DNA from 3 places in the Bacillus sp. TL12 genome. Region 3 is predicted to be linked to each of the others. Evidence: riboswitches for the same ligand, from Rfam matches in the RefSeq annotation. Region 3 holds a riboswitch; each other region holds the start of a gene.

Region 1 (5,765 bases), on a different contig from region 3:
CGGTTGTTGGGGGAGGAGGGCTTATTTCACTTCCAGCACTTATGTTTGTAGGATTACCACCAGCTTCGGCAATCGCGACAAATAAGTTAGCTTCGACGATGGGGTCATTAACAAGTACAATTTATTTTATTCGTTCAAAAAAAGTTGATTTTCGTATAGTAGGAAAGTTAATACCATTAACTATTATTGGGGCTGTTTTGGGAGCTTTAGTTGTAAAATTTATTCCACCAGATATTTTACGTCCACTTGTACTCGTTATGTTAGTATTTATTGCAATTTATATTATTGTAAAAAAAGATTGGGGAAGTGTCTCCACCTATAAAAAGATGACAAAAGGAAAAACATTAATGTTTTACTTCGTTATTTTAATTGTAGGATTTTATGATGGATTTTTTGGACCGGGGACAGGATCATTTTTAATTTTTGCATTTTTATTAATTGGTTTGGATTTTATTCGAGCAGCTGCATCTGGAAAAGTTTTGAATTTCGTTAGTAACATTGTATCTTTAATTACATTTTTATTTTTAGATATTATTCATTTTGAATACGGTATTATTATGGGATTATCTATGATTTTTGGAGCATATTTAGGATCGAAGTTTGCTGTGCAAAAAGGTGTTGGATATGTTCGTACTTTATTTTTATTAGTAACAATTCTATTAATTGGAAAAAATATTATGGAATATGCTCATATTATTTAGCTTTATACGTACGTATGAAGCTTTTTATTATTATTATTATATTTTAAAAATTAATTAATTTTTAAAATATAAGTCTAGGAATATTTGAATAAATCTAAATTATCGTGTAGAATAATGTTGTAAAATGTAAACGTTTTTCTAAGGGGAGGCTAAAAGAATGGTAGTAGCATACAAACATGAGCCATTTACAGATTTTTCAGTAGAGGCTAACAAGTTAGCGTTTGAAGAAGGTTTAAAGACAGTAGAATCTTATCTTGGACAAGACTATCCATTAATTATCGGGGGAGAAAAGATCACTACAGACGAGAAAATCGTTTCTGTAAACCCTGCAAATAAAGAAGAAGTTGTGGGTAGTGTTTCAAAAGCAAGCCGTGAATTAGCTGAAAAAGCGATGCAAGTGGCGGATGAAACATTCCAAACTTGGAGAAAGTCAAAACCAGAAATGCGTGCAGACATTTTATTCCGCGCTGCAGCAATCGTTCGTCGTAGAAAACATGAGTTCTCCGCTATTCTTGTAAAAGAAGCAGGTAAACCATGGAATGAGGCGGATGCTGATACAGCAGAAGCAATCGACTTTATGGAATATTATGGTCGTCAAATGTTAAAATTAAAAGACGGTATCCCAGTAGAAAGCCGTCCAATTGAATATAATCGTTTCTCTTACATTCCATTAGGAGTAGGTGTTATCATTTCTCCTTGGAACTTCCCATTCGCAATTATGGCGGGTATGACAACAGCTGCAGTAGTTTCTGGTAACACAGTATTACTAAAACCAGCTAGTACAACTCCTGTAGTAGCAGCGAAATTTATGGAAGTGTTAGAAGAAGCTGGTTTACCAGCTGGCGTAGTAAACTTCGTTCCAGGTAGTGGTTCTGAAGTTGGTGACTACTTAGTAGATCATCCTCGTACACGTTTCATTAGCTTCACTGGATCACGCGATGTAGGTATTCGTATTTATGAGCGTGCAGCAAAAGTAAATCCAGGCCAAATTTGGTTAAAACGCGTTATCGCTGAAATGGGCGGTAAAGATACAATCGTTGTTGATAAAGAAGCAGATCTTGAATTAGCTGCTAAATCTATCGTTGCATCTGCATTTGGATTCTCAGGACAAAAATGTTCTGCGTGTTCTCGTGCAGTAATCCACGAAGATGTGTACGATCACGTATTAAATCGTGCTGTTGAATTAACAAAAGAATTAACAGTTGCGAACCCAGCTGAACTAGGTACAAACATGGGTCCTGTTAATGACCAAGCTGCATTCGATAAAGTAATGAGCTATGTTGCGATTGGTAAAGAAGAAGGTAAAATCGTAGCAGGTGGCGAAGGAGACGACTCTAAAGGCTGGTTCATCCAACCAACAATCGTTGCTGACGTTGCGGAAGATGCTCGCTTAATGAAAGAAGAAATCTTCGGACCAGTAGTAGCATTCTGTAAAGCTAAGGACTTTGATCATGCGCTTGCAATTGCAAACAATACAGAATACGGTTTAACAGGAGCTGTTGTTTCTAATAACCGTGAACATATCGAAAAAGCACGTGAAGACTTCCACGTTGGTAACTTATACTTCAACCGTGGATGTACTGGTGCAATCGTAGGTTACCAACCATTTGGTGGCTTTAACATGTCTGGTACAGACTCTAAAGCTGGTGGACCTGACTATATCGCACTTCATATGCAAGGAAAAACTACTTCTGAAACTTTATAAGAAATAGATGAAAAGGCCTTCCTGTAATGGGGAAGGTCTTTTTTATATAAGAAAGATATTGATGGGAAAATTTCTTTAAAGATGAAAAGACACAAAACCAACAGAAAAAATAATCCATTCGTCATATTTTTCTGTATTAATTTTTCGAATTTCCTGTATAATACAATTTGAAAGGAAATCTATGGTTAGACAAGAGGACACTACTTTCGGTTTTGCTCACTGAAAGTAGTGTTTTTATTTTTTAAATGGAGTTTCTAAAACTTAAAAACTCTTCTGTGCTCATGACATCTGCATATATGTCATTTAAACTTGCTAAAATTGTATTATGGATATAGACAGCAGGAATCGTAGCATTTTTAAAGAGGAGATCTTTTGTTGCGCATGCATCATGCACAACAGTGCAACGAAAACCGAAATCAAAAGCAGCTCTTACTGTAGCATCAATGCACATATGAGTCATCATCCCGCATATAATCACATGTTCAATTTCTAAGTTTTGCAATTGCTCTAATAGGTCCGTTTCCCGAAAACTGTTTGGATAGTGTTTGAGAATAACTTTTTCATTTTTTAAGGGGCGAACATTCTCATGGATGTGGACGCCTTCTGTGTTAGGGAGAAAAAAAGTAGCATTTTCTTTAATAGATACATGTTGGATATGAAAAATAGATTGATTCACTTCTCGAAAATGCTGAAGTAGTTGACTTGCATACTCGCTAGCTTCAACGGTACCGCGCAGTTCCATTTTGCCATTTGGAAAATAATCATTTTGAATATCAACGAGTAAAAGGGCTGTTTTCATATCAGTTATCGGCCTCCATTTTGTTTCGTATTCATGTAATGTTATTCAATTAGCAGCGGATATTTTCCTTTTTGAAAAAGTAGACGAAGAAGAATTTTACATAAAGTTAAACTTTGATCAGTGGGTGGGAGCTTCATTCCATACTTAACTTCTTTGCTTCGCTGAATTTTGAGGTGGGAGTATTACTCCCTATTCATGCGGGATAAAAAAGAAATTTTCTTTTATTCGAAAATTTTAATAGAAAAATAATTAATATATTTTAGAATGTTTTATTGACTCTTGTTTTTCGGAGTCTTATAATAAAACTTAATTAAATGACAATTAAATCGATACACTCTTATCCAGAGAGGTGGAGGGACTGGCCCTATGATACCTCAGCAACGGGTTTTTGAATACCGTGCTAATTCCAGCAAGCTCTTAGAGGCTTGGAAGATGAGAAGATGTGAATGAGTATATAAATGCTCTTCTTCTTATTTTTATTACGGATAAGAAGGAGGGCATTTTTTATTTTACCTCAAAGCTCTGCTTCAAGTTATTACAGCATATAGGAGGGGAAAGTAATGATTTCTTTTGAAAATGTAAGTAAAGTATATGAATCAGGTGGTCAACCAGTTTACGCTGTTGAAGATGTAACCTTATCGGTTGAAAAGGGTGAGATATTTGGCATTATCGGCTTCAGTGGAGCTGGAAAGAGTACATTGTTACGTTTAGTGAATATGTTAGAACGACCAACATCGGGAACAATCTCAATAGATGAGAAAGATATTACATCGTTAACAACGAAAGAATTACGAAAACTGAGACAAAGAATCGGAATGATTTTTCAGAGTTTTAATCTATTTAATTCGAGAACAGTATTTGGGAATATTGCTTATCCATTGAAATTAGCGAAATTGCCAAAGAATGAGATAAAAGACCGAGTAAATGAATTGCTAAAGTTTGTTGGACTAGAAGATAAAGCAAACTATTATCCAGAGCAGCTTTCAGGTGGTCAGAAGCAACGCGTAGGGATTGCAAGAGCACTTGCTACATCACCAGATATTCTCATTTGTGATGAAGCAACATCAGCACTAGATCCTGAAACAACGGCAGAGATTTTGAATCTATTAAAGAAAGTAAACAAGGAATACAATTTAACAATACTCCTTATTACACACGAAATGCAGGTTGTGAAAGAAATTTGTCACCGTGTAGCTGTTATGGAAAAAGGAAGAGTAATTGAAGAAGGAACATTATTTGATGTCTTTACTAAACCTAAAACAAAGACGACGCAAAATTTTGTTCGTTTAGTTGTTAACGATCACTTACCAGAAAGTATTCTAGCGAAAATCCAAAATGGTGGACAGATTTACCGCTTAACATTTACAGGTGAAGAGACCGGACAGCCATTATTATCGTATATTGCTAAAAATTATAATGTAGATGTAAATGTGCTCTATGGAAATATTATTGAACTGCAAGGTATTTTATTTGGAAATCTTCTTGTAGAACTACAAGGTGAGCAGAAAGAAATTCAAAAGGCATTGCAACATCTAAGACTGCAAGTAGTACTGAAGGAGGTTGAAGGTCATGCGAGTTGATTGGAGTATATTTTGGCCCCGCATTTTAGATGCGACAGGGGATACCCTCTTAATGGTAATTGTAACCCTTATATTTGCTACAATACTCGGTATACCTCTAGGTTTACTGTTATATGTAACAAGAAAAGGGAACTTTTTAGAAAACAAACTGGTCTTTTCCATTCTTAATATTGTTATTAATACGATTCGTCCAATTCCATTCATTATCTTTTTAGTAGCGTTAAGTCCTTTAACACGTTCGATTATTGGAACAACAATTGGAACAGCGGCAGCAATCTTTCCAATGACACTTGTTGCCTCAATTGGGATTGCAAGAATGGTCGAAACAAATCTTGTTTCCGTTCCAAAAGGAGTGATTGAGGCAGCTCAAGCGATGGGAGCATCACCACTAAGAATTGTATTTGAAATTCTTGTTCCAGAAGCATTAGCACCATTAATTTTAGGGGTTACATTTATGACAGTTGGTTTAATTGAATTTTCGGCAGTTGCTGGTCTTGTCGGCGGTGGCGGCCTTGGTGATTTAGCAATGACATACGGCTATCAACGCTTCGATACATCCGTTATGTTCGTGACAGTTGTATTACTTATTATTCTTGTACAAATTGCGCAAAACTTAGGAAATTATTTCGCAAAAGTATTTTTACGTAGATCATAAGAAGGAAGAGAGGAAAAGAAAATGAGAAAGATATTAGCATTTGCATTATCAGCGTTGGTTAGTGCGTCAGTATTAAGCGGTTGCGGGGCTGATGCAAAAGAGAAGGTGGTTCGCGTCGGTATAACAGGAACAGATGGTGAAGCTTGGCCGATTCTTCAGAAGAAAGCTGAAAAAGAAGGAATTAAAGTTAAACTTGTAGAGTTTTCGGATTATACAACACCAAACAAGGCGTTAGCTGATGGTGATATCGAATTGAACTCATTTCAACATATTGCCTTTTTAGAACAGTTTAAAAAGGAACATAAGTTAGATATTACAGCTGTTG
Region 2 (5,765 bases), on a different contig from region 3:
TGAGTGATGTGAAAGTCTTCGGAAAAACATTTTTTGACTTAGTGGATTTTGCAGTAAGTAATGTGTTGCTCCCGTTAGGAGTACTAGCAATTTCACTGTTTGTACCGAATAAAATGAGTAAAGATTTATTAATGAAAGAATTAGAAGTTACAGAAACGAAAGGAAAAACATTATTTAACGTATGGTTTTTCTTGCTACGCTACATTATTCCGGTAACGGTAGTGATTGTGTTTTTAAATGCAATTGGTGTATTTAAAATGTTTACAAAATGAGCGGGGATCTTTCCCTGCTTTTAATTTAATTTTAGTTTTGTTGCTTTTATTCATTTTAATCGCTAGGTAAAAGGTATGTTTTAGAATATATATTGTTAAATAATGATAGGCGGGACAGTATAACTACATTTAGGTTATGTATATTATGTATTATTTATATAAAAAACTCGGCATACGCCGAGTTTTTTTGCCGTTAAATATAAGGTGCTGGATCAACTGCATTTGTTTTACCTACATTCCATTCACCAATATGAATTTCAAAATGTAAATGTTGACCAGTAGATTGCCCGGTGTTTCCCATGAAACCTAATTGTTGCCCTTGTTTTACAGTTTGTCCGACAGATACAGAGCGGCTGCTCATATGAGCGTATACTGTTGTATATGTTTTGCCGTTCATACGATGTGATAAATAGACAACATTTCCATAACTAGATGACATATCAGATCGAATTACAACACCATCAGCGGCTGCTACAATTGGTACTGTACCAGAAGCTGCGATATCTAAACCAGCGTGGTGACCTCGTGAAGGATCGTTAAATCCTGAACTGAATCTTCCAGTTGCTGGTTTTATAAAGCCGTTTTTATTTATATCTTGCGGTGTTGGAGCAACTTGTATACCTTCCTTAGCAGAAGCGGTTTGTGAAGCCTGTTTCTGTGCTTCCTCAGCTTTACGAGCTTCCTCTGCCTTTCGTGTTTCTTCAGCTTTACGAGCTTCTTCTGCTCGTTTTTCTTCTTCAATCGCTTTTTGAACAGCCAGGCGTTGATTTTCTAAAATGCTTTTAGATTCTTCTAAACCTTCAATCTCAGAATCTACCTTTGATACTTTAGCGTGTAAATCGCTAATAAGTGCTTGTTGTTCTTGCTGATTCTTTTGAAGTTCTTGCTGCTTTTGTTCTAATTTTTGTTTTGATTCGTTTAATTGTTGTTCTTTCTTTTCAACAGCTTCTTTTTCTGTTTTTACAGTTTCTTGATCAGTTGTTTGTTTTTTTACAATCTCTGTATCGTTATTTAAAATCAAGCTAACAGAATACATATTATCGATAAGATCTGCAAAATTGTTTGAGCTCATTAATACTTCAGTTACGATATTTGTTCGAGGTTTTTCTTGCATGGATTGAAGTCGTTGTTTAATGACGTCCTGACGAGTGGCAATATTTGTTTGCAATTGCGCAATACGTTTTTTCTGTTCTTCAATTGTTTGTTGTGCTTTACTAATCTCTGTTTTTATATCGTTTAAATCAGCTTCATTTTTATTAATAGAAGCTGTTAACTCATCAATCTTTTTTTGTAAGTCTTGAATTTCCTTTTCCATCTGTTCTTTTTCTGCTGACTTGTTCTGTAATTCTTGTTGGTTACCCTCTAATTCGGATTGAATATTAGATAATTTATCTTGACTTGTTTCTGCATATGTAACTGACTGCAATGGAGAAACAAAAATAGCACTTGCTGTTAATACGCTGAAAGCGACGTATTTCTTTTTCATAGTGGTTTAGCTCCTTTCCCTATGATGTATATATCATAATTGGAAGAATACTGTCTATTATTGTAATCATAATGTAACGAAAGTTTTATAAATGTACTATGAATTGTCGGGAATAAGGTAATTTTTGTATATTATTTCGTTGGATGTAATGAAAATAAAGGAGAGAGAACACCGATAAACACTTTAAGGAATCGTTCTCATGTTAGGTTTTCTGACATGGGTTTTGTTTTTGTCAAGAAAATTATTTGTGTTCACGCAAACTTATTTTGTTGTCAGATTTCATTTTTTGATTTATCATTTTTAACAGGGACAAAAATGTAGTGAATTGTCGAATAATATGTAATACTCTTAATTTCTTAGTTTTATAGAAAAAGAGAAATGCAGAGTTAGAGTATCTAAGAAGGGGGTTGCAGCAAGTATGAAAAGGATAGGACTTGCATGGCAAATTTTAATAGGACTTGCGCTTGGTATTGCAGTAGGGGCGATTTTTTATGGCAATGCAGCAGTTGCAGGATACTTACAACCAATTGGTGATATTTTCATCCGATTAATTAAAATGATTGTTGTACCGATTGTCGTAGCGAGCATCGTTGTTGGTGTTGCTGGCGTTGGTGATGTGAAAAAGCTAGGACGATTAGGCGGAAAGACAATTCTTTATTTTGAAATTATTACAACAGTTGCAATTGTTGTTGGTCTACTGGTAGCGAATATTTTCCAACCAGGAAAAGGCGTAAATATGGATGAGTTAACGAAGACAGATATTTCTAAATATACGCAAACGACAGAGCAAGTGCAGAGTCACTCTTTTGCGGATACATTTGTAAACATTGTTCCGACAAATATTGTAGAATCATTAGCAAAAGGTGATATGCTTGCTATTATTTTCTTCTCTGTACTATTTGGTTTAGGGATTGCAGCAATCGGTGAAAGAGGAAGACCGGTTCTTCAATTTTTCCAAGGTGTAGCGGATTCAATGTTTTATGTAACAAACCAAGTTATGAAATTCGCGCCGTTTGGTGTATTCGCTTTAATTGGTGTAACGGTTTCTAAATTTGGTCTTGCTTCATTAATTCCATTAGGTAAACTAGTGATTGTTGTTTACGGATCCATGATTTTCTTCGTGGTAGTAGTATTAGGACTTACAGCGAAAATATTTGGTATTAACATTTTCCAATTCTTTAAGATCTTAAAAGACGAGCTTATTTTAGCGTATTCTACTGCAAGCTCAGAAACGGTTTTACCGAAAATCATGGAGAAAATGGAGAAGTTCGGTTGTCCGAAAGCAATTACATCTTTCGTTATTCCAACAGGTTATTCATTTAACTTAGATGGATCTACGTTATATCAAGCTATTGCAGCGATTTTCTTAGCGCAAATGTATGGTATTGATTTATCTCTTACGCAGCAAATTACATTATTGCTTGTATTAATGGTTACATCTAAAGGGATTGCAGGTGTACCGGGTGTATCATTTGTTGTATTATTAGCAACATTAGGTACAGTAGGTATTCCGGCAGAAGGATTAGCATTTATCGCAGGTATTGACCGCATTTTAGATATGGCACGTACGGCAGTTAACGTAGTGGGTAACTCTTTAGCAGCTGTTGTTATGTCTAAGTGGGAAGGTCAATATGACGATGCAAAAGGACAAGCTTATCTAAAAGAGCTTTCCGAAAAACAGGCAGCTTAATAGCTATTGGCAGAGCCCTCGCATAAGATGTGGGGGCTTTTTTGTATAGAAAAGGAGTTAAAGAATAATGAAACGAAAATATGGCGATGGCTCTACTTGGGAACGGTTGATAGAGAAAACATATGAAGTGAAGACAATTGAGCAAGGGATGTTAGGTGTGCTGTGTATGCAAAAAGTGAAAGAGCCCAGTTACAAGCAATATAACAACCAAAAACTTTGTATTGTAAATGATGGATATATATGGGTGCAGTATTTTATTAGTGATAAGAACTTTGCGATTACAGCTATGTTAAATGAAAAAAAGGAATTAGTACAGTATTATATTGATGTGGCGAAAAAATATAAAATAGATGAACGAGGTATGCCGTATTTTGATGATTTATATTTAGATGTAGTGCTATTACCGAATGGTGATGTATATTTGTTGGATGAAGATGAATTAGAAGAGGCTTATATAGATGGAGCTATTTCTAAAGAGGAATATAATGAAGCGTGGGATACAGCAAAATGGCTTATCGAAGTAATTGGAAAGGACAAGTTTCCTTGGATTACAATTTTAGAAAAAGAAATTCGAAAGTTAAAATGTTGATTTTCTTTTCGTTATGCGGATTTATTCGTAATTTTTTATAAATATCAAAAAATACCAATTATTTTCATACAAATAATAATTGACTTTTGATTTGTAAGCGAGTAAAGTTAGGGAAGAAATTATTATTAAAAATAAAATATGAAACCTTCTTATAAAGAGAGGCGGAGGGACTGGCCCTACGATGCCTCGGCAGCGGACTCATAATAGAGTGCTGTGCCAAATCCAGCAAGCATGTGCTTGACAGATGAGGAGAGTGTTTCTTATAAGTATATAAGACCTCTTCTTTTCGGAAGAGGTCTTTTGTTATGAGATAGAAAAGGTTTTAGAACTAGGGAGAGATGTTATTTTGAAACAAACGAAAGGGAATGGCTTAGCATTATTACCGCTTGGAATATTCTTAGCGCTATTTATTGGTTCTGGAATTATTACAGGGGATTTTTATAAATTGCCGATACTTGTCGCTATTTTAATTGCTGTAGGGACTGCATTAGTGATGAACAGGAAAGAAAGCTTTACATCAAAAGTAGAACGGTTTGCCAAAGGGGCTGGTAATCCGGATATTATGATTATGGTGTTGATTTTTGTACTTGCTGGTGCGTTTTCTGAAACAGCAAAAGGAATGGGCGGAGTTGACTCTACAGTTAATTTAGCGCTATCTATTTTACCGCAAGGGTTCATTGTTGCGGGAATTTTTGTTATAGGTGCTTTTATTTCACTAGCAATGGGAACTTCGATGGGGACTATTGCAGCGATAGCACCAATTGCAGTCGGGATTAGCCAGCAAACAGATATTTCTATTGCGTTAACGATGGCAACTGTTGTTGGCGGAGCGATGTTTGGTGATAATCTATCGTTTATTTCTGACACGACAATTGCAGCTGTTCGTTCACAAGGTACGGAAATGAAAGATAAGTTTAAAACAAACTTTTTAATTGTTTTACCAGCCGCAATTATTACAATTATAGTATTGGTTTTCCTTACATTAGGAAATCATACGGAAATCAAAGCTCACACATTTGATTGGGTGAAAATATTGCCGTATGCGGTTGTGCTTATCACAGCTTTACTTGGATGGAATGTGCTCGTTGTGTTAGCAGGCGGAACAGTTCTAGCCGGTTTTATTGGTCTTATTGATGGAAGCTATACATTAGCTAGCTTCTTTAAAAGTGTTACAACAGGGATAAATGGAATGATGGAGCTTGTATTACTGGCAATTTTAATCGGTGGAATGGTTGAAATCATTCAATATAATGGTGGTATTCAATATTTAATGAATACATTAACACGTAATATTCGTTCGAAAAAAGGTGCAGAATTCGGAATCGCTAGTTTAGTTAGTCTGACGAATATTTGTACAGCGAATAACACAATTTCTATTATATTTACTGGTCCGCTTGCAAAAAATATTGCTGATCAATATGAAATTGATCCACGAAAATCAGCAAGTGTGTTAGATCTTTTTTCATGTTGCATACAAGGATTAGTTCCATATGGTGCTCAAATGTTAACGGCAGCAGGATTTGCAGCATTGTCACCTGTTGAATTGTTACCATATGCGTTTTATCCAATCTTAGTTGGGGTATGCGGTATAGTTTCTATTTTAATTGGTTTTCCAAAGTTTTCAAAAGTAGCGGAAAAAAAGCAATATCATAAAACAGCATAAAGAAAAAGGATGCTTTATACGAGGCATCCTTTTTTATATTTACCTTAATATAAGACTGACTTGGA
Region 3 (5,765 bases):
GAGGCCGTGGTTTATATGTTGAAAAACTAAAACGTGTATATATACATCATATCCATATGTTTATAGATTGATATCACTTTTTTGTAAATCTATGAAAAAATGTTTGAAAAAAAGTCATAAATTGCGTCTGTCTTCAAACTAGAAATCTTGTATAATATTATTTCTGAAAAATATTTTAACAACATAAGTGTAGTGTTTATGTTGTTTTTCTTTTAAATGTAACAGATAAAGTGAAACTTTAATCAGTGGGGAGGATTGATCCCCTACCTAGCTTCCTTGTTTTTGCTGAATTTTGAGGTGGGAGACTTACTGCCCGTTAATGCGGGGTAAAGTCTGATGATATGTAAATAAGATGATAAAGGAGAACTACATGATTAGTATGTCATTAAGGTCATTTAAAATTCAAATGTATTATTTGCTAGGCGCAATGCCATTAGGATGGGCGATGACACCTTTTTCTGCTCACTTTTTAGGTGTAGGGATTGGTTTACTCGTTAGTATGTATTGTGTTTGGATTTTAGGAAGACGTATCGAAAAGCTTGGAGATAGTATTGTAAAAAAGAGTAAAGCACCAACACTTGGTATGATTAATCGCTTTGCAGCGGCAATTCTCGGTGCAATTATTATGTATGAGATTGAACATCATATGGTTATGTGGGCGTTTGCTGTTGGAATTATGGGTGGTTATTTCTTAATTGTTATTAATTTAGGGTATTACAGCATGAAAGATGCGAGGAAATAGATAAGTACAAAAACCAAAAAAACTTTTCTTTTAGGTGGGAGAGAGCGTCCGACCATGGATAGAAGCGGTCAGTGCCATTTTTCGCCCCATGCCGTGTGTGAAAACAAAGGGAGCAAGTGAGAGGGAAATCCACTTTTATTTTTGAAGCCGTGATGTGTATGTTGGGAAATCAAAATATATAAATTTCCCCTCCTGGTATACTCCTTTTCTTTTTGAGTAGGGAGAGAGCGTCCGGCGATGTGTAGAAGCGGTCAATGCTTTTTTTGCTCCATGCCGTGTGTTAAAGCAAAGGGAGCAAGTGGGTAGGAAGTTTGCATTAGGAGTACCACGAAAGTAAAAGAAAGAAGCTTACGTTTTTATCGTAAGCTTCTTTTTTATTGTAAGTATGTGTAACCAGCAAAGTCGCATGGGTTTTGTCGGTGAGTACGCGATCCTTTTAGGTTACAACATGCTTATTCATATGAGTAAAGGTCATTCAGACAGTAAAGGTTTAAATTAAGCGATTGGACCGCCCAATTTGATAATATCTTCAGAAACATTCTCGAATTTCTTGAAGTTTTCTTTGAATTCATTTGCAAGTTCGATTGCTTTTGCTTTGTAAGCTGCTTTATCAGCCCATGTTTGTTCAGGCATTAATACTTCATCAGGTACACCTGGTACATGATGTGGTACTTCAAGACCGAAGATGTCATGTTTCGCTGTTTCAGCTTTATCAAGCTCGCCGTTTAATGCTGATTGTACCATTGCGCGAGTGTAACCTAAGTTCATACGTTTTCCAACGCCGTATTCGCCGCCAGTCCAGCCAGTGTTTACTAAGAATACTTTCGCATCATGTTTCTCAATCTTTTCACCAAGCATTTCAGCATAGCGAGATGCATCAAGTGGTAAGAATGGAGAACCGAAGCAAGTTGAGAATGTTGCTTGCGGAGATGTTACGCCGCGCTCAGTTCCAGCTAATTTACTAGTGTAACCGCTTAAGAAATGGTACATAGCTTGCTCTTTATTTAATTTACTGATTGGAGGTAATACTCCAGATGCATCAGCAGTTAAGAAAATAATTGTATTTGGATGTCCTGCAACACTTGGTACTACGATATTATCAATCGCATCAATTGGGTATGCAGCACGTGTATTTTCTGTTAATGTAGTATCATTATAATCTGCAATACGTGTTTGATTATCAATTACAACATTCTCAAGCACTGATCCAAATGTAATTGCATCAAAAATTTGAGGCTCTTTCTCATGAGAAAGGTTAATACATTTCGCGTAGCAACCGCCTTCAATATTGAATACGCCATTATCAGACCAACCGTGTTCATCGTCACCAATTAATTTACGGTGTGGATCAGCAGATAGCGTTGTTTTACCTGTTCCAGATAAACCGAAGAATAAAGCAACATCGCCTTCTTCACCTACGTTTGCAGAGCAGTGCATAGATAAAATATCTTGTTCTGGGAGTAAGAAGTTCATGATAGAGAAGATTGATTTTTTCATTTCTCCAGCGTATTCCGTACCACCGATTAATACGATGCGTTTTTCAAATGAAACCATGATAAATGCTTCAGAGTTTGTGCCGTCAATCTCTGGATCTGCTTTAAAGCTTGGTGCAGAAACAATTGTGAATTCAGATTCATGATTTGCTAATTCTTCTTCAGTTGGACGAATAAATAATTGATGTACAAATAAATTGTGCCATGCATATTCGTTAATAACTTGTAATGGAAGACGATAGTTGCGATCAGCACCAGCGAATCCTTTAAATACGAATAATTCGTCTTTTTCCTTTAAGTATTCTAATACTTTTGTATATAATTTATTAAAATGTTCTTCAGAAATCGGTTGGTTTACAGATCCCCAAGCGATTTTATCTGCAACCGATGCTTCTTTCACAATAAATTTATCTTTAGGAGAACGTCCTGTATACTTTCCTGTAGAAGCAGAGACGGCACCAGTAGAAGTTAATTTTCCTTCATTTCTCATTAGTACTTTTTCCACTAATTGTGGAACGCTTAGTTGAACCTGTGCATTGCTTCCGTTCAGTAATTCGTGTAATCCAATTTGGACATTCACAGTACTCATATTTATATACCATCCTTTTCATTTTAATGAAATATTTCTCGTAATCCCCACCAAGAGTATAACACAATCATATAAATAATGTATACTATTTATTTATTTTTGTTTGTGTGAATGTATAATTTTCCTATTAATATTTTATTCGACATAAAGTGAAACTTCCATCCGTATGTTTTTCACGGATGGTTAGCCCTCACCAATCGGGCATTTACGGGCAGTTATTACATATATCTTCTTTGTTCTTTCAAAATTTTTTTGGGGTGGGATATTACTGCCCGTTAATGCGGGGAGAAATGCGAAAAACTTGTAGGAATATGTGAATATTAATTGACAAATGAATATCATTTCTTTAGTATAGGTTGGGACGGATACTCTCTTATCCCGAGCTGGCGGAGGGACAGGCCCGATGAAGCCCGGCAACCTCACTTGTATTGGTAAAAACAAGTGAATAGGTGCTAAAACCTGTGCGAGGCGAAAGGTCTCGAACGATAAGAGCGAAGGGCAAAAAGCAGTATGCAAGTAGCAAATTAAACCTTTTCTCTATAAATAGGAAAGGTTTTTCTTTATGCTTGTGTGGGAGAATAAATGAATGTCGCAGTTTGTGGCAAATTAAGGATGAGTTCCGTACAATATATACAATTACTGTAGGGAGGTTTACCACATGACAAAACAACGTCATCTGTTCACATCTGAGTCTGTAACTGAAGGACATCCAGATAAAATTTGTGACCAAATTTCTGATTCAATTTTAGACGCGATCTTAGCAAAAGACGCAAACGCACGTGTAGCTTGTGAAACAACAGTAACAACTGGTTTAGTATTGGTAGCGGGGGAAATTACGACTTCTACTTATGTAGATATTCCAAAAATCGTTCGTGAAACAATCCAAGGAATCGGTTACACTCGTGCAAAATACGGATTCGATGCAGAAACTTGTGCAGTTTTAACATCTATCGATGAGCAATCTGCTGACATCGCTATGGGTGTTGACCAAGCGTTAGAAGCACGTGAAGGTCAAATGACTGACGCTGAGATTGAGGCAATCGGTGCAGGGGACCAAGGTTTAATGTTTGGTTTCGCATGTAATGAAACAAAAGAATTAATGCCACTTCCAATCTCACTTGCTCACAAATTAGCTCGTCGTTTAACGGAAGTACGTAAAGATGAAACATTAGAATATTTACGTCCAGACGGTAAAACGCAAGTTACAGTTGAGTATGATGAAAATGGTAAACCAGTACGCATCGATACAATTGTAATTTCAACGCAGCATCACCCAGAAGCTACGTGGGAACAAATCGATCGTGACTTAAAAGAGCATGTAATCAAAGCTGTCGTACCAGCAGAATTAATGGATGAGGAAACAAAATTCTTCATTAACCCAACTGGCCGCTTCGTAATCGGTGGACCACAAGGGGATGCTGGTTTAACAGGACGTAAAATTATCGTTGATACTTACGGTGGATACGCTCGTCACGGCGGCGGTGCATTCTCTGGTAAAGATGCAACAAAAGTTGACCGTTCTGCAGCGTACGCAGCTCGTTATGTTGCGAAAAACATCGTAGCAGCTGGTCTTGCTGACAAAGCAGAAGTACAACTTGCATACGCAATCGGTGTAGCACAACCAGTATCAATTTCAGTTGATACATTCGGCACTGGTAAAGTATCTGAAGAAGTACTAGTAGAACTAGTTCGTAACAACTTCGATCTTCGCCCAGCTGGCATTATCAAAATGTTAGACTTACGTCGCCCAATTTACAAACAAACAGCAGCTTACGGCCACTTCGGACGTACTGATGTAGACCTTTCATGGGAACGTACAGACAAAGCGGCAGCTTTAAAAGAGCAAGCTGGTCTATAATATAAGAAGAAAAAGCTTTGCGCGAAGGCGCAAAGCTTTTTTTATTGTATGGATTTTCTATTTACATGTAGATTGGCTAATTCCACTGCACATAATTATGGAATCAAATTTAGGAAGCTAACCAAGCAGAGTGTAGATTTTTTGCGAAACAATGCCATCAACCTTTCTTTTGACGCGCTTTTTCAGCACAAAATGCACTGCATAGCAAAAAGAGCGTCGCGAATCTCCAGCCACCGATTGCTGAATAAGGAACAGCATCCTTTAACGCCATCCCGGCACTGATGGAAGCGACAAATAGAAGGATAAATACGGTTGTGAGTTTTTGATAAAGTTCCATGGATAAACCTCCTATGAAAAAATTATTTCGTATCAGATTGTTTCGAACGATCCCAAGTCCATTGAAATAAGTAGGCGAGTACGAGAGGGCTTGCTGTACTTGTTAAGTATGTGTGGTCAGAACTATCTGACATTTTGGCAGATAATTTTAAAACATCGATATCCCATCCATAGGCAATGAGTTGGCAAAGGTTTAGAAGAATGAGAAATGGGATAATTGGCATATGTCGCCTTATAGTGTTAAATAGCACTCGAATCATAAAGCTCCCTTTTTATGGTTATATATACTAATATTGTATCATAATGCTTTATCCGTTCACTACATAATTATGTAAGTGTGATGTACTTCATATTTGATAGATTTTCTATCCGATATGATAAAATTATGAGTAGTTCATAAGAAGGAGCGAATAAAAATGAGCGTTATAGAGCATAAAAAACAAGCGCCAAAAAAAGTGCGCTGCAAAATTATTACGGTCTCTGATACACGTACAGAAGAGACAGATAAGAGCGGTAAGTTATTAAAAGAATTATTAGTAGAAGCAGGACATACGGTAACTGCTTATGAAATTATAAAAGATGATAAAGAAGATATTAGGCAAGCTGTATTATCTGGCTATCACCAAGAAGATGTTGACGTTATCTTAACAAACGGCGGAACAGGCATTACGAAGCGTGATGTGACAATTGAAGCCGTTTCAGCATTATTAGATAAGGAAATCGTTGGATTTGGTGAACTGTTTCGAA

Evidence for each region. A riboswitch is a leader RNA that binds a small molecule or an ion and turns the genes downstream of it on or off. The one in region 3 is predicted to bind S-adenosylmethionine.
Region 1: it holds a riboswitch for S-adenosylmethionine, as region 3 does, so the genes downstream of both, LOK41_RS16035 (methionine ABC transporter ATP-binding protein) here and metK (methionine adenosyltransferase) in region 3, are expected to answer to the same signal.
Region 2: it holds a riboswitch for S-adenosylmethionine, as region 3 does, so the genes downstream of both, LOK41_RS12670 (Na+/H+ antiporter NhaC family protein) here and metK (methionine adenosyltransferase) in region 3, are expected to answer to the same signal.

What each region holds. Positions count from the first base shown of each region.
Region 1 is NZ_JAJJBY010000016.1:32,480-38,244, forward strand. It holds gene LOK41_RS16020 (TSUP family transporter) at 1-701, shown strand, start outside; gene pruA (L-glutamate gamma-semialdehyde dehydrogenase) at 859-2,406, shown strand; gene LOK41_RS16030 (cysteine hydrolase family protein) at 2,648-3,205, opposite strand; SAM riboswitch class I at 3,540-3,644, shown strand; gene LOK41_RS16035 (methionine ABC transporter ATP-binding protein) at 3,766-4,785, shown strand; gene LOK41_RS16040 (methionine ABC transporter permease) at 4,775-5,440, shown strand; gene LOK41_RS16045 (MetQ/NlpA family ABC transporter substrate-binding protein) at 5,462-5,765, shown strand, end outside.
Region 2 is NZ_JAJJBY010000011.1:52,149-57,913, forward strand. It holds gene LOK41_RS12650 (sodium-dependent transporter) at 1-272, shown strand, start outside; gene LOK41_RS12655 (murein hydrolase activator EnvC family protein) at 466-1,758, opposite strand; gene gltP (glutamate/aspartate:proton symporter GltP) at 2,177-3,448, shown strand; gene LOK41_RS12665 (ribonuclease FAU-1 family protein) at 3,516-4,037, shown strand; SAM riboswitch class I at 4,184-4,288, shown strand; gene LOK41_RS12670 (Na+/H+ antiporter NhaC family protein) at 4,384-5,700, shown strand.
Region 3 is NZ_JAJJBY010000002.1:112,898-118,662, forward strand. It holds gene LOK41_RS02535 (ATP synthase subunit I) at 371-742, shown strand; gene pckA (phosphoenolpyruvate carboxykinase (ATP)) at 1,238-2,824, opposite strand; SAM riboswitch class I at 3,195-3,316, shown strand; gene metK (methionine adenosyltransferase) at 3,483-4,682, shown strand; gene LOK41_RS02550 (hypothetical protein) at 4,840-5,019, opposite strand; gene LOK41_RS02555 (hypothetical protein) at 5,042-5,278, opposite strand; gene LOK41_RS02560 (MogA/MoaB family molybdenum cofactor biosynthesis protein) at 5,435-5,765, shown strand, end outside.